One region of the Streptomyces sp. NPDC050610 genome, then DNA from elsewhere that is predicted to be linked to it. Evidence: riboswitches for the same ligand, from Rfam matches in the RefSeq annotation. Region 1 holds a riboswitch; each other region holds the start of a gene.
The links. A riboswitch is a leader RNA that binds a small molecule or an ion and turns the genes downstream of it on or off. The one in region 1 is predicted to bind thiamine pyrophosphate.
Positions count from the first base shown of each region.

Region 2: it holds a riboswitch for thiamine pyrophosphate, as region 1 does, so the genes downstream of both, AB0I22_RS30300 (thiamine ABC transporter substrate-binding protein) here and thiC (phosphomethylpyrimidine synthase ThiC) in region 1, are expected to answer to the same signal.
Region 3: it holds a riboswitch for thiamine pyrophosphate, as region 1 does, so the genes downstream of both, thiO (glycine oxidase ThiO) here and thiC (phosphomethylpyrimidine synthase ThiC) in region 1, are expected to answer to the same signal.

Region 1 is NZ_JBFAIV010000001.1:417,779-424,718, reverse strand. Features, by position in the region: gene AB0I22_RS01970 (metallophosphoesterase) at 1-417, shown strand, start outside; gene AB0I22_RS01965 (hypothetical protein) at 601-1,494, shown strand; gene AB0I22_RS01960 (alpha/beta fold hydrolase) at 1,620-2,840, opposite strand; gene AB0I22_RS01955 (TetR/AcrR family transcriptional regulator) at 2,940-3,530, shown strand; gene thiC (phosphomethylpyrimidine synthase ThiC) at 3,721-5,526, opposite strand; TPP riboswitch at 5,520-5,658, opposite strand; gene AB0I22_RS01945 (YibE/F family protein) at 5,720-6,940, shown strand, end outside.
Region 2 is NZ_JBFAIV010000030.1:90,542-97,481, reverse strand. Features, by position in the region: gene AB0I22_RS30320 (LOG family protein) at 1-511, shown strand, start outside; gene AB0I22_RS30315 (hypothetical protein) at 606-1,580, shown strand; gene AB0I22_RS30310 (ABC transporter ATP-binding protein) at 1,697-2,725, opposite strand; gene AB0I22_RS30305 (iron ABC transporter permease) at 2,726-4,402, opposite strand; gene AB0I22_RS30300 (thiamine ABC transporter substrate-binding protein) at 4,495-5,580, opposite strand; TPP riboswitch at 5,576-5,680, opposite strand; gene rlmN (23S rRNA (adenine(2503)-C(2))-methyltransferase RlmN) at 5,703-6,809, opposite strand; gene AB0I22_RS30290 (phosphatidate cytidylyltransferase) at 6,890-6,940, opposite strand, start outside.
Region 3 is NZ_JBFAIV010000035.1:51,732-58,671, reverse strand. Features, by position in the region: gene AB0I22_RS32245 (thiazole synthase) at 106-942, opposite strand; gene thiS (sulfur carrier protein ThiS) at 945-1,169, opposite strand; gene thiO (glycine oxidase ThiO) at 1,166-2,359, opposite strand; TPP riboswitch at 2,357-2,469, opposite strand; gene AB0I22_RS32230 (FAD-dependent oxidoreductase) at 2,635-3,864, shown strand; gene AB0I22_RS32225 (Rv2175c family DNA-binding protein) at 4,261-4,626, shown strand; gene thiE (thiamine phosphate synthase) at 4,809-5,567, shown strand; gene metF (methylenetetrahydrofolate reductase [NAD(P)H]) at 5,762-6,679, shown strand; gene AB0I22_RS32210 (hypothetical protein) at 6,722-6,940, shown strand, end outside.

The DNA.
Region 1 (6,940 bases):
GCGATGGCCGAGGAGGACGGCCATCTGCTGGTGCACTCCGACACCACCGCCTATCTCGACTACGGCGACTCGATCGAGGCCGTCAACGACGCCATCACCGAGGCGCTGCAGCGCAGCGACGCCGACGAATGCTGGGACCTGTTCCGGAAATTCACCAAGCGCTTCGCGTTCCGCGACGAAGCGGGGCCGATGGCCGCCCGGGAACTGCTGGACACCTTCGGCGGCACCCGTGTCGTACACGGCCACAGCCCGATCCCGTACCTCCTCGGCGAGGTAGGATCCGAGGACGGCGAGGACAACGGCGCGGCGGCCGTGGACGGTCCCCATGTGTACGCCGACGGCCTGGCGGTCGCGATGGACGGCGGCGTCACGATGGCCGGAAAGCTACTGGTGGTTCAACTTCCTCTGTCTGTCTGAGGATTCATTGGGCAGGGGTAGGGGCAGGTAGGAATTTCCACCGCGCGGGGGGAATTCGGGAAACAGACTGTCACCCCGTGCCAGAACGGCTCTACCATCGGCCTTATCCGTAGCAGGCTCTCCTCCGTTTCCGCCCAACTGCCCGGTGTAGGCCGGCTACAAGGCCCTACGGAGCATCGGGGGATGCACATGAACAGCGCTCCGCACCTGCTGACCGAGGATCGCCCGGAGTTCGAGCGAGTCCTCGACGAGGCGCTGCGTACCGCAGACCATGACCCGGAACTGGCCGCCCTAGGCCGGCGGCTCAACAGTGAACAGCTGCGCACCATGGCGTTGGGCGCCGTGGCCGCTATTTCGGCATGCGCGGCAGCCGAGTACCAGAACTATGTACAGGCGCGTGACGAACTGCGCGCGCCCGCGAGCGTCGCCCGGCCTCAGCCGGTCGGGGGCGGTAGCGGCGGCGGTGACCAGGGCGACGACCATGCGGCCGCCGTCGGGATCGCCACCGCCATGAGCGAGGCCGCCGAGGCCGGAGCGGGAGCGGGAGCGGTGCTCGCCGTGCTCGCCCCGGTCCTGGCGGGCATCGCGGCCCTGCTTTTCCTCGTCATCGGATATGTCCTGCGCACGGTCAGCTCCGACGCCTCCGTCGCGGGCCCGATGATCACCATCGGCTGGTGGTTCGGCGGTCTCACCGCCGCCGGGGTCCTCGTCGCCATGGGCGCCATGCTGCTGACCGCCCTGCGCAACAACGGGCCCTCGGGCCGCGAGGGGCGCGTGGCGGGCAAGCGGGCGGAGGCGGTGGCGCAGGCCAGGGAAGCCTGGCGGCAGGCGCTGCTGCACCGCGGCGTACTGCCTTTCCTGCGCGAAGCGCTCGCCGACGCGGGTCCGCCGGAGCCGCGGCCGCAGCCGACGTCCGTGCCGAGGGCTTCGGGGGTCCACCGGACACCCCACCTCGGCTACTCCCGTCCGGGCTTCTCCAGCCCGGACGCCAACAATGAGCATGTCTCCCGGCCCCGGTTCTCCAGCCCGGACTTCACCAGCCCGGACTACGGAGGCCCGGACCACCGGCCCGAGTAGCGCCGAAAGGCCGGCCCGAACGGGGCCGGCCCACCGGACCTGAGGAACATCCGGCGTCGTCCGGCCCACCGCCCGGGCCGGACGACGCCGCATGTTCGCTGGTACGTACGTACCGGCGGCACGCGTCAGCCGCGGTGCCCCAGGGTGTCGTCCAGCCAGTCGTAGACCTGCGCGTAGGCGAGCCGCTGGCCGCCGGCCTGGCAGTGGGCGTCGGCGCCCAGTTCAGGGGTGAACTCAAGGAATGTCTTCGGACCGGTCAGGTGCTCGAAGAGCTCCTCCGGCTGGCCCTCGAAGAACACGTCGGTGGTTCCGGAGCAGACCAGGACGGGGCAGGTGATCTTCTCGGCCACGCCGTCGCGCAGGTTGTAGTCGAGGAAGGTGGCGGCGAACTTGCGCGGGGTGTCGGCGCCCATGACGTACATGCCCTGTTCCATGGCCCACCGCATCTTCGGGCTGGCGGCCATGGCCTGCTCCAGGCCGGCGTCGACCTCGGGGGCGTGGTCGGCGCGCAGCAGTCGTGCGATCTCGGCGCGGTCGCCGGGGAAGGCTTCGGCCACGGCCGAGGCCAGGTCGTAGATGCCGTCGAAGGCGATGACGGCGGCGATGCGGTGCTCGAAGGCGGCGGCGCGCGGCCCGAGCATCCCGCCCATGCTGTTGCCGAACAGCGCGATACGGTCCGGGTCCACCTCGGGGCGGGTGAGGGCGTAGTCGATGACCGGGCCGACGACCGCTTCCCAGTCGGGGCGGAACACCATGCCGTGGTGGTGGCGGGTGCCCGGCTGCCCCGGCCCGTCGAAGGTCAGGACGTTGTAGCCGCGCTCGACGGCCGCGGCGCCGCCGCCGAAGTGCATCTCCTCGGCCGTGCCGTCGAACCCGTTGAACATGAGCACGGTCGGCCGGACGGCGCCCGAGTCGTCGGGCCGGTAGAAGTATCCGGGCAGGACGGTGTCCTCGTACGGGATCTCGACCAGCTCGATGGGCGGGGTGAACAGGGCGGCGGCCTCGCGGAAGCAGGCGACCGACGCGTCGTAGGCCCGCAGGATGCGGGGGTCGTCGGGGTTGCCGTGCAGGAAGAACTCGGCGCTGCGGTAGTAGTTCGAGGCCCGCAGGAAGGCATCGCGGGCGCTGACCCGGTGCCCGCCGTCCTTCGCCTTGCGGGCGACCTCCGCCACGCGCTCTCCCATGGCGAACCACTCGTCGTGCCAGCTGTCGTAGTCACCGGGGGTGATGCGCTCGGCGACGACCGCTGCCTCGCCGAAGTCGCCGCCCCCGTAGGCGCTGTGCCCGAAAACGCGCAGCGTCTCGAACCAGAACTGGCTGTTCTCCGGGAAGAAGACGGGCTTCATGGCCCCTCCTAAAAGTTGGTGGCGACTGCGTTAACCACGACGTTAGACCCATGGCGAGCACAAACGCAAGCGCTGACTGCGTTTGGCTAGAATGGGGCCATGAAGGAAGAGCAAGAGCGGGCCCGCCGCCCCGGCGGCCGCAGCGCCCGCGTCCGCACGGCGGTGCACCAGGCCGTCATGTCGCTGGTCAGCGAACGCGGATACGGCGGCTTCACCGTCGGCGAGGTCGCGGCCCGCGCCGGCGTCGCCGACACCAGCGTCTACCGCCGCTGGGGCAACCTCGAAGCCCTGACCACGGACGTGGCGATCTCCTGGCTGACCACCCAGTCACCGATCCCCGACACGGGCAGCCTCAGAGGCGACCTGCACGCCTACGCGTCCCACGTGGCCCGCGACATCACCGGCCCCGACGGCCTGGCGGTGCTCCGCCTGGTCGTGTCCCTCTCCGCGGCCGGCCAGGACGGCGAGCAGGCGCGCAACAACCTCCTCCTGGAGCGCCAGCGCCAGATGGACGCCATGCTCGACCGGGCCCACGCCCGCGGCGAACCCGCGCCGCGGTCCATGGAGGTGGTCGACCACATCCTGGCCCCGATGTACGTCCGCGTCCTCTTCGGCCTCACCGACCTCAGCCCCGACTACGTCGACGACCTGGTCGACCACCTGCTCCTCCGGCTGCCGAAGGGGACGTGAGACTGGGCGGCCGTGAAGCCGTGGCCAGGCGGGGCAGACGTCCTCGGCACGTAGGCACGTAGGCACGTAGGCACGTAGGCACGTAGGCACGTCATGCCGAAGGGCCCGAAGTCGCAAGGGCGAGTTGCGGCTTCGGGCCCGGTTCGTACGGTCGTACCGCCTCCGGCGCTTCGGTGGGCGGGGCGGCGCGTCAGTCCGCGATCGGCAGATACACGCGGTTGCCCGCCGCCGCGAACTCCCTGGACTTCTCCGCCATTCCGGCCTCGGCGTCAGCCTCGGCCTCGGAGTCGATCGACAGGTCCCCGCCGTGTTCACGGCGGATGTCCTGGGAGATCTTCATCGAGCAGAACTTCGGGCCGCACATGGAGCAGAAGTGCGCGGTCTTCGCCGGCTCGGCCGGGAGGGTCTGGTCGTGGAACTCCCGCGCCGTGTCCGGGTCGAGGGCCAGGTTGAACTGGTCCTCCCAGCGGAACTCGAACCGGGCGTCGGAGAGCGCGTCGTCCCATTCCTGGGCGCCGGGGTGCCCCTTGGCCAGGTCCGCCGCGTGGGCGGCGATCTTGTACGTGATCACGCCGGTCTTGACGTCGTCCCGGTCCGGCAGCCCGAGGTGCTCCTTGGGGGTCACGTAGCAGAGCATCGCCGTGCCCCACCAGGCGATCATCGCCGCGCCGATGCCCGAGGTGATGTGGTCGTAGGCGGGGGCGACGTCCGTGGTCAGCGGGCCGAGCGTGTAGAACGGGGCCTCCTCGCAGATCTCCTGCTGGAGGTCGATGTTCTCCTTGATCTTGTGCATCGGGACGTGCCCCGGGCCCTCGATCATGGTCTGTACGCCGTGCCGCTTGGCGATGGAGTTCAGCTCGCCGAGCGTACGCAACTCCGCGAACTGCGCCTCGTCGTTGGCGTCCGCGATACAGCCGGGGCGCAGCCCGTCCCCGAGCGAGTACGTGACGTCGTACGAGGCGAGGATCGAGCACAGCTCCTCGAAGTTCTCGTAGAGGAACGACTCCTTGTGGTGGGCCAGGCACCACGCGGCCATGATCGAACCGCCGCGCGAGACGATGCCGGTCTTGCGGCGCGCGGTCAGCGGCACGTACCGCAGGAGTACGCCCGCGTGGACCGTCATGTAGTCCACGCCCTGCTCGGCCTGTTCGACGACCGTGTCCTTGTAGATCTCCCAGGTCAGCTCCTCGGCCTTGCCGTCGACCTTCTCCAGCGCCTGGTAGAGCGGCACGGTGCCGATCGGCACGGGCGAGTTGCGCAGCACCCACTCGCGCGTGGTGTGGATGTTGCGGCCGGTGGAGAGGTCCATGACCGTGTCGGCGCCCCAGCGGGTCGCCCAGGTCATCTTCTCGACCTCCTCCTCGATGGAGGAGGTGACAGCGGAGTTGCCGATGTTGGCGTTGACCTTCACCAGGAACTTCTTGCCGATGATCATCGGCTCGATCTCCGGGTGGTTCACATTGGCCGGCAGTACGGCCCGGCCCGCCGCGATCTCCTCCCGTACGGTCTCGGGGGCCACGTTCTCGCGGATCGCGACGTACTCCATCTCGGCCGTGATCTCGCCGCGCCTGGCGTACGCGAGCTGTGTGACGGCCCGTCCGCCGTGGCCCCGGCGGGGCTGGCGCGGGCGGCCCGGGAAGACCGCGTCGAGGTTCTTGAGGCCGCCGCGCGGGGTGGTGTGCTTGAGGCCGTCGTCCTCCGGGCGCAGCGGGCGCCCGGCGTACTCCTCGGTGTCGCCGCGGCCGATGATCCAGTTCTCCCGGACCGGCGCGAGGCCGCGCCGGACGTCCGTCTCGACGGCCGGGTCGGTGTACGGGCCGGACGTGTCGTACAGCCGCACGTCCCGGCCGTTGGTGAGGTGCACCCGGCGGACCGGGACCCGCAGGTCCGGCCGCGTTCCGGTCACGTGGTCCTTGTGCCAGCCGAGCTCCGCGGAGCCATTGGCCGCCGCTGTGCCGCTGGTTTCGGGCGTGCGTGCATCCTGCTGCGAGGTCATAAGACCCAACTCCCTACGCCGGCATTACCCGGTAACAGGTTCGGCGGTCGACGCAGCGGCTTCCGTACGTACGTCCCGTACGGAGATCAGCGCCCTCTCAGCCCGGTGCTCCGAGCTCCCGCGATTGCAAAGGTGTCACTACGCTAACGGTTCGCCGCCCCCGGCGGCCAGGGGGCCTTGCGATGATCGGGCCGTGACTCGCACCCAGCCCGGTCCTCCCGCGCACGAGCAGGACCCCGCACACGAGCAGGACCCCGCGCACCAGACGGCCCGCGCGCCGCGGCTAGCCCATGGCCACTCGCACGCGCACAGCCACGGGCCCGCCGCCCCCGTCTCCCGTCAGCTGCGCAAGGTCATCGCGGCCGTGCTCATCCCGTTCGCCGTCGCCGTGGTGGCCGGGCTCGTGGTGCTGTGGCCCGGAGGGGCGCCGCCGCATCAGCACAGCGGGCTGGGGTTCGACCAGCAGACGGAATCGGGCCGGGTGGTGAAGGTCGAGGAGGTGAGCTGCGCGGCCGTGGGGGCGCAGCCGCAGGCCCCCTCGTCCGGCGGCGGAGGCGGACAAAACGGAGGGCAGGGCTCCGGAAGCGGTCAGCAACCTCCGAACGATGCGACCGGAGCCGGAGCCGGAGCCGGAGCCGGCAAAGAGTGCGAGAAAGCCACCCTGGAAGTCACCTCCGGCAAGGACAAGGGCCGGTCCTTCACCGAGATCGTCCAGCCGAGCGCCTCGCGCCGCTACTCGGTGGGTCAGAAGGTCGTCCTCGCGTACGCGCCGAAGGCCCCGAAGGACCTCCAGTACTCCGTCACCGACGTGGACCGCACACTGCCGATGGCGCTGCTCGGCGCGGTCTTCGCGATCGCCGTCGTGGTCGTCGGACGGCTGCGCGGCCTCTTCGCGCTCGTAGCGCTGGCCATCAGCTTCGGGGTGCTGACGCTGTTCATCCTGCCCGCGATCCTGCAAGGGTCGAACCCGCTGCTCGTCGCGGTGGTGGGCGGCAGCGCGATCATGCTGATCGCGCTCTATATGTGCCACGGCCTGACGGCCCGTACGTCCGTGGCGGTGCTCGGCACCCTGCTGTCCCTGATGGTCATCGGGCTGCTCGGCTCGGTGTTCATCGGCTGGGCGCACCTGACGGGCAACACCGACGACCAGACGGGCCTGGTACACGGCCTGTATCCGCACATCGAGATCCGCGGACTGCTGCTGGCCGGGGTCATCATCGGCTCGCTGGGCGTGCTGGACGATGTGACGGTGACCCAGACGTCCGCGGTGTGGGAGCTGAAGGAAGCCGACCCGCAGGCGAGTTGGCGCAAGCTGTACGGGGCCGGGATGCGCATCGGCCGGGACCACATCGCGTCCGTCGTCAACACGCTGGTACTGGCGTACGCGGGTGCTTCGCTGCCGTTGCTGCTGCTG
Region 2 (6,940 bases), on a different contig from region 1:
CGAAGCCCTCGAACTCCTGGCGAAGGTCCCCTCGTTCGTGGATTCGGTCGGCGACTGGGCGGCGGCCGCCTTCGCCGTACGGGAGCGCTGGCCGGCGGGCGGCGCCTCGGTGGCCCTGCCCACCTGGTTCTACGGGCACGAGCCGCCGAACGCGTTCGCCGCCCACATCGCCAAGTACTTCGCCAACGCCATCCGCGAGGACGGCCTGCTCGCCCGCTCCAACGCGGGCGTCGTCTTCCTGCCGGGCGCGGCCGGGACGGTGCAGGAGATCTTCGACAACGCGACGTCGAACTACTACGGCTCGCACGGCGAGGCGACCCCGATGGTGCTGGTCGACCGCGACCACTGGACGCGCCGCCTGCCGGCCTGGCCGCTGCTGGAGGCGCTGGCCGAGGGCCGCGCCATGGCCGGGCGCATCGCGCTCGTCGACTCGGTGGACGAGGCGCCCGAGGCGCTGGCCCGGCTGCGGGCGGCTGCCCCGGCGGGACGGTCCCGGTCTGCGGATGACTAATATTTGACCAGTTCTTGACCGGAGGCAACTCTTCCCCCGAAATGCGCGTCTGCCTGACAGAACACAGAGTGCGCACGCGCGAACGGAGCTACTGGTGATCATCGGCCTTCTGACGGCTGTCGCGGCATCGGCCTGCTACGGCACAGGCTCTGTCCTGCAAGCCGTGGGCTCACGCAAATCCGCTCGGCGAGAGGCCGCGGCCGCCTCGTCGACCGGCACCACGCAGCATGGCGGACCCAGCCTGTCGTCCACCGCGAAGGCCGCTGTGACCTGGGAATTCATGGTCGGCACGGTGCTCGACTTCATAGGGTTCGCGCTCGGCGCGCTGGCCGCGCGGCTGCTGCCGCTCTTCCTCTCGCAGACCGTCATCAGCGCCAACCTGGTGATCACCGCCGTGCTGAGCATCAAGCTCCTCGGCATCAAGCTGACCCGGCCCGAGTGGACCTCGATCGCCGTCGTCTGCTCGGCGCTGGTGCTGCTGGCGACGGCGGCCGGGCACGAGGGCGGGGGCAGCAGCTCGACGACCACCCACTGGTGGCTGCTGGTGATCGCGATCGTGCTGATGGCGGGCGGCACGGTGATCGTGCGGATGCTCGGCTCGCGGGCCGCGATCCTGGCCGGCCTGCTCTCCGGCCTCGGCTTCGGCGCGCTGGGCGTCGGGGTGCGCGTCCTGAACGGCATCGACCCGTTCAACCTGCCCACGCTCCTCGCGGACCCCGCCCTCTACGCCATCCTCGTGGCCGGCATCGGCGGCATGTACCTGCACACTGTCGCCCTCCAGATCGGTTCGGTCAACGGCGCGACCGCCGCGCTGGTGGTGGGCGAGACGGTGCTGCCCGGCATGATCGGCGTGCTGTGGCTCGGCGACTCCTCGCGGCCCGGCTTCGCCTGGGTGGCGATCCTCGGGTTCGTCCTGGCGGTGGCGGGCGCGGTCGCCGTGGCCTGGTTCGGCCAGCCGGAGGGCGGCGCGGAGGCGGCGCCGCAGCCGCAGGACCCCCTCCCGGCGGACGCCGACAACGCCACCGACGACACTGTGCGGCAGAGTACGGCCTCTCCTACGGGGAGCTGACTTACGGGAAATCGCCCCAAGGGGAGTCGGCCTACGGCGCGCCGGGCTGCTGGGCCCGCAGGGAGCCGAGCCGCGGGAGACCGCGGCACAGGAGGCCGCGCTACCGGGAGGCCGCGCTACGGGGCGCTGAGCACCACCACTTCGTCCGCGTCGAACTCCACGCCGACCCGCGCGCCCGCCTCCGGCGCGTCGCGCAGGGCGCACGCCGCCTCCAGCTGCGGCCCGTTCTCGGGCCGCAGCAGCAGCGCCACATGGTCCCCGCGGAAGGTGCGCGCTTCCACCGTGCACGGCAGCCCGTCCCGTACGCCCGTCAGCCGCACCCCGGCCGGGCGTACGAGCAGCCGCTGCGCGCCCTGGGGCGCGCCTCGGCGCACCGGGAGCTTGCCCCAGGCCGTCTCGGCTGCCTCACCGGAGACACCCGCCTCGACGACGTTGTCGAAGCCGAGGAACCGGGCCACGAATTCTGAGGCCGGGCGCTGCCACACCTCCAGCGGCGTGCCGCTCTGGGCGATACGCCCGTCGCGCATGACGACCACCCGGTCGGCGAGCGCGAACGCCTCGCCCTGGTCGTGGGTGACGGCGAGGACCGTGGTGCCCAAGGTTCTGAAGAGGGAGCGCAGTTCCATCACCAGGCGCTCGCGCAGCCCACGGTCGAGCTGGCCGAAGGGCTCGTCGAGCATCAGCAGCCGGGGGCGCGGCGCGAGCGCGCGGGCGAGCGCGACGCGCTGCTGCTCACCTCCGGACAGCGTGCCGACCGCGCGGCGCTGTGCGTCCGGCAGCCCGACGAGGTCGAGGAGTTCGGCGACCGTACGGGCCTGCTCGGCGCGGCCCGCCCCGCGCATCCGCAGTCCGAAGGCCACGTTTCCGGCCACATCGCGCTGCGGGAAGAGCTGGTGGTCCTGGAACATCAGCCCCACACCGCGGCGGTGCGTCGGGATGCCGCTCTGGTCCCGGCCCTCCAGTGTCACCCGCCCGCCGTCGGCCCGCTGAAGCCCCGCGACGACGCGCAGCAGGGTGGATTTTCCGCTGCCGCTCGGGCCGAGGACGCACACCGTCTCGTGCTCGGCGACCTCCAGGTCCACCGCGTCCAGCGCCGTCCTCGCGCCGAAGCGGACGCTCGCGCCGTCCAGTCGCAGCAGGGCCATCTAGAACTCTCCCGAACGGTCGGTGCGAATGCGCTCCAGTACCAGCAGCGCCACCGCGCACACCAGCATCAAAATGGTGCTGAGGGCCATCGCCTGCCCGTAGTTCATCTCCCCGGGCCGGCTCAGCAACCGGGCCACCGCGACCGGCAGCGTCGGGCTGTCCGGCCGGGCGATGAAGACGGTCGCCCCGAACTCGCCCAGCGAGACCGCGAACGCGAACCCCGCCGCGACCGCCAGCGCCCTCCCCACCAGCGGCAGATCCACTTCCCGCCAGGCCCGCAGCGGGGACGCCCCGAGCACCGCGGCGGCCTCCCGCAGCCGGGCGTCGACCGCGCGCAGCACCGGCAGCATGGTCCGTACGACGAAGGGGACGCCCACCAGCGCCTGGGCCAGCGGCACCAGGATCCAGGAGTCCCGCAGGTCCAGCGGCGGCTTGTCGAGGGTGATGAGGAAGCCGAAGCCGACGGTCACGGCGGAGGTGCCGAGCGGCAGCATGAGGAGCGCGTCGAAGCCCCGTACGAGCCGGCCCGCGCCCTTCGCGCCCCCGTTCGCGCCCCCGTTCGCTCCGCCCTTCGCGCCGCCGTTCGCTCCGCCCCGGAGCGTCAGGGCGGCTGCGGCCAGCCCGCCGATGACCACGGCTATGGCGGTGGCGGCGAGCCCGTAGGAGAGCGAATTGCCGATCGCCTCCAGCGGCGCGACGACGAAGGTGCCGCCGTTGTCCGCGGCCGATTCGAGAGCGCGATAGAAGACCGGGCCGTAGCCGTCGGGGCCGTCGAAGGAGCGCTGCACCAGCACGGCCAGCGGCAGCAGGATCAGCAGGGCGACGCAGGCCAGCACCCCCGCCAGCAGCGACCACTGCCCCGCGCCGCGCGGCCGGCGCGACGTCCGCGCCGCGTCGACCAGCCGGAGCGCCGACTCCCGGCGGCGTACGGTCCGGGCGTGCACGGCGAGCAGCACGCACACCGCCAGCAACTGGACGATCGAGAGCACGGCGGCCGTCGGCAGGTTCAGGAGCTGCGCGGTCTGCTGGTAGATCTCCACCTCCAGCGTCGCGTAGCGCGGGCCGCCGAGGATCTGGATGACGCCGAAGGAGGTGAAGGTGAAGAGGAAGACCATCAGGGCCGCTGCCGCCACGGCGGGCGCGAGGGCGGGGAGCGTCACCCTGCGCCAGGCCGCGAAGCGCCCGGCGCCCAGCACCCGCGCCGCCTCCTCCTGGCGCGGGTCGAGCTGCGCCCACAGGCCGCCGACGGTCCGCACGACGACCGCGTAGTTGAAGAAGACGTGCGCCAGGAGGATGGCCCAGACCGTGGTGTCGAGGCGGACCCCCCACAGCTCGTCGAGCAGCCCGCCGCGGCCCAGCAGCGCCAGGAACGCCGAGCCCGCGACGACGGTCGGCAGGACGAAGGGGACGGTGACCACGGCGCGCAGCAGCTGCTTGCCGGGGAAGTCGAAGCGGGCGAAGACGTACGCGCCGGGGAGCGCGAGGGCGAGGGTCAGCGCGGTGGACGCGGCGGCCTGCCAGGTGGTGAACCACAGGACGTGGCCGATCTGCGGGTCGCCGAGCACCTCCCCTATCCGGCCGAACTGCCACTGCCCGCCGTCCTTCAGCCCCCGGGCGACGATCGCCACGACGGGATAGGCGAAGAAGGCGGCGAAGAACGCGAAGGGCACCGCCATCAGCGCGAGTCGCGACACGACGCCGCGCGCGGCGGCCTTGCGGTCCGCCGCGCGGCCGGGATCGGGCCCGTCCGGCGCGTTCCCCGGGGGCGCTACTTCAGGACGAGCGAGGACCACGACTTGACCCACTGCTCACGGTTCTTGGCGATCTTCTCCGGGGCCAGGGTCTCGGGGGCGGAGATCTTCGCGCCGTACTTCGTGAACACCTCGGGCAGCTTCGCGTCCGGGTTCGCCGGTTTGACGAACATCTGGAGCGGCATGTCCTCCTGGAATTCCTTGCCCACCAGGAAGTCGAGGAGCGCCTTGCCGCCCTTGGTGTTCTTCGCCCCGTTCAGCAGCCCCGCGAATTCGATCTGCCGGAAGCACGTGCCGGTCGCGACCCCGGTGGGCCCCTCCTTCGGCTGCGGCTTCGCGTCCAGCACCTCGGCGGGCGGGCTGGAGGCGTAGGAGACGACGAGCGGCTTGTCGCCCTTGGCCTTCTTGCCGGCGGCGGAGCCGGAGAACCGCTGGTTGTAGGCCTGCTCCCAGCCGTCCACGACCTCGACGCCGTTGCTCCTGAGCTGCTTCCAGTACTTCTGCCAGCCGTCCTCGCCGTACTTGGCGACGGTGCCGAGCTGGAAGGCGAGGCCGGGGGACGAGGTGGCGACGTTCTCGGTGACGAGAAGGTTCTTGTACTCCGGCTTGACCAGATCGTCGAAGGACTGCGGCGGCGCCAGTTTGTGGTCCTTGAAGTACGCGCGGTCGTAGTTGACGCAGATGTCCCCGGTGTCGACGGGGGTGGCGCGGTGCTTCGCCGCGTCGAGCTGGAGATCGCGCGGGATCCGGTCCAGCCCCTTGGCCTCGTACGGCGAGAACAGCCCGTTGTCGAGGGCGCGCGAGAGGAGGGTGTTGTCGACGCCGAAGAAGACGTCCCCCTGCGGGTGCGACTTCGAGAGGATCGCCTGGTTGACGGCCGCGCCCGCGTCGCCGCTCTTGACGACCCGTACCTTGTAGCCGGTCTTCTCGGTGAACTGGGCGAGCACGGACTTCGAGGCGTTGAACGAGTCGTGCGAGACCAGGGTGACCGTCTTGGAGTCCGACGCCTCGGACGATCCGGATCCCCCGCAGGCGGCGAGCGCGGTGACGCCGAGGGCGCTGACGACCGCGGCGCCGATGGCACGCCGGACATTGCTGTTCATGAGTGAGCTGACTCCCTACGCCGGTATGACCCGGATCAGGTCCGAGGGTCTGCGGCCAAGCCGCACTCTCAGCGCTCTGTGCGCTCCCCTGTCGGATTGTTCAATTGTGCGAAAGCACCATATCAGCGCTCGGAAGCGGCCAATTGTCCGCAGGCCCCGTCGATCTCCTGGCCCCGCGTGTCGCGCACGGTCACGGGCACGCCGTGGGCCGCGATCGCCTCGACGAACGCCTTCTCGTCCTCCGGACGCGACGCGGTCCACTTGGAACCGGGCGTCGGGTTGAGCGGAATGAGGTTGACGTGCACGCGCTTGCCCTTGAGCAGCCGCCCGAGCAGATCGCCGCGCCACGCCTGGTCGTTGATGTCGCGGATCAGCGCGTACTCGATGGAGATGCGGCGGCCGGACTTCTCCGCGTACTCCCAGGCCGCGTCGAGGACCTCGCGCACCTTCCACCGCGTGTTGACCGGCACAAGCGTGTCGCGCAGCTCGTCGTCGGGGGCGTGCAGCGAGACCGCGAGGCGGCACTTGAAGCCCTCGTCGGCGAACCGCAGCATCGCGGGGACCAGGCCGACGGTGGAGACGGTGATGCCGCGCTGCGAGAGGCCGAGCCCGTCCGGCTCGGGGTCCGTGAGCCGGCGGATCGCACCCACGACGCGCTTGTAGTTGGCGAGCGGCTCGCCCATCCCCATGAAGACGATGTTGGAGAGCCGGGCCGGACCGCCGGGCACCTCCCCGTCGCGCAGGGCGCGCATGCCGTCGACGATCTGGTGGACGATCTCGGCGGTGGACAGATTCCGGTCCAGCCCGGCCTGGCCGGTGGCGCAGAACGGGCAGTTCATTCCGCAGCCCGCCTGCGACGAGATGCACATGGTGACCCGGTCCGGATAGCGCATCAGCACGGACTCGACGAGCGTGCCGTCGTGCAGCTTCCAGAGCGTCTTGCGGGTGGTGTCGTCGTCGCACGAGATGTGCCGCAACACGCTCATCAGCTCCGGCAGCATCTCGGCCGCCAGCCTCTCGCGCGCCGCCGCGGGGATGTCGGTCCACTGCGCCGGATCGTGGGCGTACCGGGCGAAGTAGTGCTGCGACAGCTGCTTGGCACGGAACGGCTTCTCGCCGATCGCGGCCACGGCCTCGCGGCGCTCGGCGGGGCTAAGGTCGGCGAGATGCCGCGGCGGCTTCTTGGCTCCGCGCGGCGCGACGAAAGTGAGTTCTCCGGGCTTAGGCATGGTCCATCCAGTGTGGCAGACATCCGGAAAGGGGCCCGCCGCCCTGTGGACAACGGACCCCTCGACGGGAAAAGCGCAGGTCAGCCGCTGCCGACGAAGATCACCATAAGCAGCCACACCACCGGCGCGGT
Region 3 (6,940 bases), on a different contig from region 1:
CGGGGACGTGCCCGCTCAGGCCCGGTCGGAACGCGCGGTCGGAACGGCCGGTCAGGCGGTCCGGTCGGAACGGCCGGTCGGAACGCCAGTTCAGGCGGGGCCCGGTCAGAACGCCGGCCGCTCCGGGTCCAGCTCCGCCAGCCCCTCCATCGCCGAGGACGCCCGCGCGAAGTGCCGGCGCGGGATGCGGCCCGCGCGGTACGCCAGCCGGCCCGCCTCCACCGCGTGCCGCATGGCCGCCGCCATCAGCGCCGGCTCCTGCGCGCGGGTCACCGCCGAGGCGAGCATCACCGCGGCGCAGCCCAGCTCCATGGCGAGCGCGGCGTCGGAGGCCGTGCCCGCGCCCGCGTCCAGGATCACCGGGACGCCCGCGCGCTCGGTGATCAGCTGGAAGTTGTGCGGGTTGCGGATGCCCAGGCCGGAGCCGATGGGCGAGCCCAGCGGCATGATCGCGGCACACCCCGCGTCCTCCAGCTTGCGGGCGAGTACGGGGTCGTCATTCGTGTACGGCAGCACGGTGAAACCGTCGTCGACGAGGGTCTCGGCGGCGTCCAGCAGCTCGATCGGATCGGGCAGGAGAGTGCGCTCGTCGGCCACCACTTCGAGCTTGACCCAGTCCGTGCCGAGCGCCTCGCGGGCCAGCCGCGCGGTGAGGACGGCCTCCCCGGCGGTGAAGCAGCCCGCGGTGTTCGGCAGCACCCGGATGCCGTGCCGGGCGAGCACCGACAGCACCGAACCCCGCACGGTCGCGTCCAGGCGGCGCATCGCCACCGTGGTCAGCTCGGTGCCCGAGGCGAGCAGGGAGCGCTCCAGCACGTCCAGACTGGGCGCGCCGCCCGTACCCATGATCAGCCGGGAGCCGAAGACGGCGCCGCCGATGGTCAGCGGGTCCTCGGCCGCTTCCGTTTCCGGGGCCCCCGGAAGGAACGCGGTGTTGGTCATGGTCAGCCTCCCTGGACCGCGGTGAGGACCTCGACGCGGTCGCCGTCGCCGAGCGCGGTGGCCGGCCACTGGCCGCGCGGCACGACGGCCTCGTTGACGGCGGCGGCGACGCCGCTGTGCGCGGTGGTGAGCGTGGCAACCAGCCGGTCCAGGGTCAGACCGGCGGGGATCTCGCGGGGCTCGCCGTTGAGGGAGAGCCGGACGGAGGCGGGCGGAGAGGGCGTCATACGGGCTGCTCCTGAGGTGCGGGGGCCTGGAAACGCTGCGGGGAGAAGGGCAGGGCCGCCGCCGGGAGCGCGCCGCCGGTCAGCACCTCGGCCATCACATCGCCGGTGAACGGGGTCAGCAGGACGCCGTTGCGGTGGTGGCCGGTGGCCGTGTGGAGACCGGGCAGGGCGGTCGGGCCGAGCAGCGGCGCGTTGTCGGGGGAGGCGGGGCGCAGCCCGGCGAGGGTCTCGACGAGCGGCAGCTCCGTGATGCCGGGCACCAGCTCATGGGCGTCGCGCAGCAGCTCGTACACGCCGCCCGCGGTGACGGTGGTGTCCCAGCCCAGCTCCTCGCTGGTCGCGCCCAGGACCAGCTCGCCGTTCTCGCGCGGCACCAGGTAGACGGGGCCGCCGCGCACCACGGCCCGTACGGTCCGGGAGAGGAACGGCGCGTACGGGCCGGGCACGCGCAGCCGCAGGACCTGGCCCTTGACCGGGCGGACCGGCGGCACCACGTGCTCGGGCACGCCCGCGAGCCGCGCGCTGTGGCTGCCCGCCGCCAGCACCGTCTGGGCGGCGGCGACCCGGACGCCGTCGGCCAGCTCGGCCCCGGTCGCCCGGTCCGCCTCGACCGTCAGACGCCGTGCCTCGGCCCGGTGGAAGACGACGCCCGCGCGCTCGCAGGCCGTCAGCAGGGCGCGGGCGAGGCGCCGCGGGTCGGTCTGGTGGTCGCCGTCGACCCGCACGCCGCCGCGCACGCCCGGCGCGAGCATCGGCTCCAGGCGGCGGCACTCGCGCCCCGACAGCCACTGCGAGTCGAGCCCCGAGCGCTGCTGGAACTCGTGGAGTTCACGCAGGTGGGCGCGGTCGTCGGCGTCGAGGGCGACGGCGAGCGTGCCGCAGGCGCGGTAGCCGATCCCCTGGCCGCTCGCCTCGGTCAGCTCGGCCGCGAACGCCGGGTAGCGGCGGGCGGAGGCCAGGTTGATGGCGAGCAGGTCCTGCTCGCCGTAGTGCAGTTCGGTGACGGCGGCCAGCATCCCGGCCGCGACCTGGGCGGCGCCCCCGCCGGGCGCGGGGTCCGCGACGGCGGTGCGCAGCCCGCGCTGGGCCGACCGCCAGGCGGTGACCAGGCCGATGATGCCGCCGCCGATGACGAGGACGTCACAGGAGGCCGATTCCCGTCCCGGTGGCTTCGAAGAAGACGCGTGCATGGGCGTCCAGCCCCTCCCTTCGCCGGCATGACCCGGATCAGGTTCGTACGGTCGGAGGCCGTCCAGCCTCCCTCTCAGCCCGGTCCGCCCGGGCTCCCGCGAGTGCTCTACCCAAGTCACCCTAGTACGCGCCCCGAATCGGCCGAAAGGGGAGTGTCCGATACGGGCCGGGGCTCCGCCGGGCGCGCAACCGGGCCGCCGCGGGCCCCGGTTGTGGTGGAGATCTCTCTGCGCGACGCTCCGGCACAGCGTGCCCGCCGCCATACAGTGAGCTGGTGAGCGATCAGACGAATACCACCAGTGACCGGCGTCGCGTCGTGATCGTCGGCGCGGGCGTGGCCGGGGTACAGACCGCCGTCGCCCTCCGCGAACAGGGCTGGACCGGCGCGATCTCGCTGCTCGGCGCGGAGCCCCATCCGCCCTACGACCGACCGCCGCTCTCCAAGGCCGTGCTGCTCGGCAAGTCCGAGGGCTCCGCCTTCGAGGTGGACTTCGACTCCCTCGGCATCGACCTGCGGCTCGGCCGCGAGGTCACCGGGCTGCGGCCCGAAGAGCGCGTCCTGGACACCGCCGACGGCCCCGAGCCCTACGACCGGCTCGTCATCGCCACCGGCGCCGAGCCCGTCGTCCTGCCCGGCAGCGAGGGCATCCCCGGCGTCCACCTGCTGCGCACCCTGGACGACGCGACGCGGCTGCGCCCGGTCCTCGCCGACCAGCACGACATCGTGGTGGTCGGGGCGGGCTGGATCGGCGCGGAGTTCGCGACCGCCGCCCGCGAGGCGGGCTGCAAGGTGACCGTCGTGGAGGCCGCGGACCGGCCGCTCGCGGGCGCCCTCCCCGCCGAGGTCGCCGCCCACATGGCGGGCTGGTACGCGGACTGCGGCGCCGAACTGCTCACCGGCGCCCGCGTCGTCTCCCTCTCCGAGGGCAGCGTGCTGCTGGACGACGGCACCCGGCTGACGGCCGGCGCGGTGGTCGTCGGCATCGGCGCGCGCCCCGCCACCGGCTGGCTGGCGGGGACCGGCATCGAGCTGGCCGCGGACCTGTCCGTGGTCACCGACGAACGGCTGCGCACCAGCCTCCCGGACGTCTACGCGGTCGGCGACTGCGCCTCCTTCCCGTCCGCCCGCTACGCCGAGCGGCTGCTGGTGCACCACTGGGACAACGCGCTCCAGGGGCCGCGCACCGTCGCCGCCAACATCGCGCACGGCGAGGCCGAGGGGCCGCTGTACGACCCGGTGCCCTACTTCTGGTCCGAGCAGTTCGGCCGGTTCGTGCAGTACGCGGGGCACCACGCCGCCGCCGACGAACTCCTGTGGCGCGGCGACCCCGCCACCGCCGCCTGGTCCGTGTGCTGGCTGCGCGAGGGCATCCTGGTCGCGCTGCTCGCCGTGGGCCGCCCCCGGGACCTGGCGCAGGGCCGCAAGCTCATCGAGCGCGGCGCACGGCTGGACCAGCGGCAGGCCGCGGACCCGTCGGTGCCGCTGAAGTCGGCGACGGTCTGAGGCCGGCGGCGGGGCGGCTCCATTTCTAGCGGGGCCGCTCCGTTTCCGGGCGGTAGCGGGGGCCGGTCCGTTTCCGGGCGGAAACGGGGGCCGGTCCGTTTCTGGGCGGTACGCGCGCGTGGCCTGTCCTGGGGGGGGACGCGCACGTGTCCTGTCCCAAGGGGGACGCGCGCGTGGCCGGGCGGCGCGCGCTCGCCCGGCGCGAAACGGCCGGGGCGCTCGGACGAGGACATGACACGGGTGCGCTCCGCTGGGACGGGACACGGGCTCCGAGGGGTGTCCCGCGCGGGTACGCGCGCCTGGCGGCGCGCGCTTCGGCCGGGGCGCGACACGGGCTCGGAGCGCCTCAGGGCCTCCCGGCTACCGACTGTCAGTCCTAGATGGCAGGCTTGTCCCGTGACCGAGATTGACGCAAAGATCGATGCTCTCGTCCCCGCCTGGCTCAACCTGCCCGACATCGCCGAACGGCTCGGCGTCGAGGTGACGCGCGTCCGGCAGCTGGTCAAGGAAGGCCAGGTGATCGCGGTGCGCCGTGGCGAGAACAGGGCGCTCCAGGTGCCCGCCGACTTCATCGGCGACGCCAAGGTCGTCAAGGGCCTGGCCGGCACCTTGACGCTCCTGCGGGACGACGGCTTCAGTGACGTGGAGATGCTGGAGTGGCTCTTCACCCCCGACCCGACCCTGCCGGGCACCCCGGCGCAGGCCCTGCGCGAGAATCGCGGCACGGAGGTGAAGCGCCGGGCCCAGGCGCTCGCCGTCTGAGCGCGCCGGGTCCGGACGACGGCCGTCCCTGCCCCGTCGAGCACGGCGCTCGCCGGCTGATCCGCCGTCCGTAGGCGCCTCAGCCCACAGCCGCACATCCATCGCATATCCAACCGTCCGGTGTACGGGCCGGGGCCGTGAGCCCCGGCCCGTACACCGCCGACCCGGGGGGAAACCGCCGCATGGCCGCCACAGGTGCCACAACCTCCACTGATGTCGCAGCCGCCACCGACGCCGCAGGAATCGCGGGAGCCGCGGCGGGATCAGCCGCCCCAGCACCCGCCGGGGCCGGGGCGAGCGCGCGAGAGCGGCTGGCCGACGCCCGGCTCTATCTGTGCACCGACGCGCGCAAGCGCCAGGGCGACCTGCCCGAGTTCCTCGACGCGGTCCTCTCCTCGGGGGTCGACATCGTCCAGCTGCGGGACAAGGGCATGGAGGCGGGGGAGGAGCTGGAGCACCTCGCGGTCCTCGCCGCCGCGGCCCGTCGGCACGGCAAGCTCGTCGCCGTCAACGACCGGGCGGACGTCGCGCACGCCATCGCCTCCGACGTGCTGCACCTGGGCCAGGGCGACCTGCCGGTGCCGGCCGCGCGGGCGATCCTCGGCGCGGACGCGCTGATCGGCCGCTCCACCCACGCCGAGTCCGAGGCGGCCGCCGCGGCCGTCGAGCCGGGCGTGGACTACTTCTGCACCGGGCCCTGCTGGCCCACCCCGACCAAGCCGGGGCGGTACGCGCCCGGGCTCCCCCTGGTGCGCTATGCCGCCTCGCTGGCGCCCGTACGGCCCTGGTTCGCGATCGGCGGCATCGACGCCTCGAACCTGGACGAGGTGCTGGAGGCGGGCGCCCGGCGGGTCGTCGTGGTGCGCGCGATCACCGAGGCCGACGATCCCGGAGCCGCCGCGGCCGGTCTCGCCAAGCGCATTCGCGCATACGGAGCGTGACGGAGCGGGGCGGTCCACAGTCGCCCCGAACCCCGGCGGATGTCCGGCGGATGTCCGGCGGATGTCCGGCGGAGTGTCCAAGGGGTGGACACGATCGTGGCGAAAGCTCGGCCGAGGCTTGGTGAAAGCTTGCCGAAACGGTCATAACGCGAGACAGGGTTGGGGGCCCGGCACACCCCGGTTAACCTGCCCGTATGGCCCTTGGCACACCTTCCACCAGGACAGACCGCGCACGTACGGTGCGTGACCTGCTCGCCTCCGGTGAGCGGTCCTACTCATTCGAGTTCATGGCCCCGAAGACCGAGAAGGGCGAGCGGACGCTGTGGAACGCCATCCGCCGGGTCGAGGCGGTCGCGCCGACGTTCGTCTCCGTGACCTACGGCGCGGGCGGCTCGTCCCGTGAGGGGACGGTGCGGGCCACCGAGCGGATCGCCACCGACACCACCCTCACCCCCGTCGCCCACCTCACCGCCGTCGACCACTCGCTGACGGAACTGCGCAACGTCATCGGGCAGTACGCGGACGCCGGCATCCGCAACATGCTCGCCCTGCGCGGCGACCCGCCCGGCGACCCGCTCGGCGACTGGGTCGCGCACCCCCAGGGCGTCACCTACGCCGCCGAACTCGTGCGGCTCATCAAGGAGTCCGGCGACTTCTGCGTGGGCGTCGCGGCCTACCCCGAGATGCACCCGCGTTCCACCGACTGGGACACCGACGTCCGGCATTTCGTCGACAAGTGCCGCGCCGGGGCGGACTTCGCCATCACGCAGATGTTCTTCAACGCCGAGGACTACCTCCGGCTGCGGGACCGCGTCGCGGCGGCGAGTTGTGCGACACCGATCATTCCGGAGATCATGCCCGTCACGAACGTCCGGCAGATCGAGCGGTTCGCACAGCTCAGCAATGCCGCGTTCCCGGCGGAGTTGGCGAACCGGATCCTCGCGGTGAAGGACGACCCGGCCGCTGTACGCTCAATCGGTATCGAGTACGCCACGGAGCTGTGCGCCCGGCTGATGGCTGAGGACATCCCCGGACTCCACTTCATTACCCTGAACCACTCCACGGCGACGTTGGAAATCTACGAGAATCTGGGACTGCATCAGCGGTCCTGACGGCCTGTCCGGTGAGCGGGCGGCCGAACGAGAGGGGCGTATATGGGCTGGGCGGTCCTCTACATCGCGTTCGGCGTCGTTGCCCTCTGGCTGCTGAGCGAGGTGCTGCTCCAGCACAAGGCACGGCTGCGCTGGCGATTGCTCGCCTTCTTCGGCTTCCTCGGCGTGGTCATCGGAGTGATCATGCCCTCGGTGCCGGTGATCGCGGTGGGCGCCATCGCCTTCGCGGTCGGGCAGACCTACGTGACGCTCTCCTTCCGC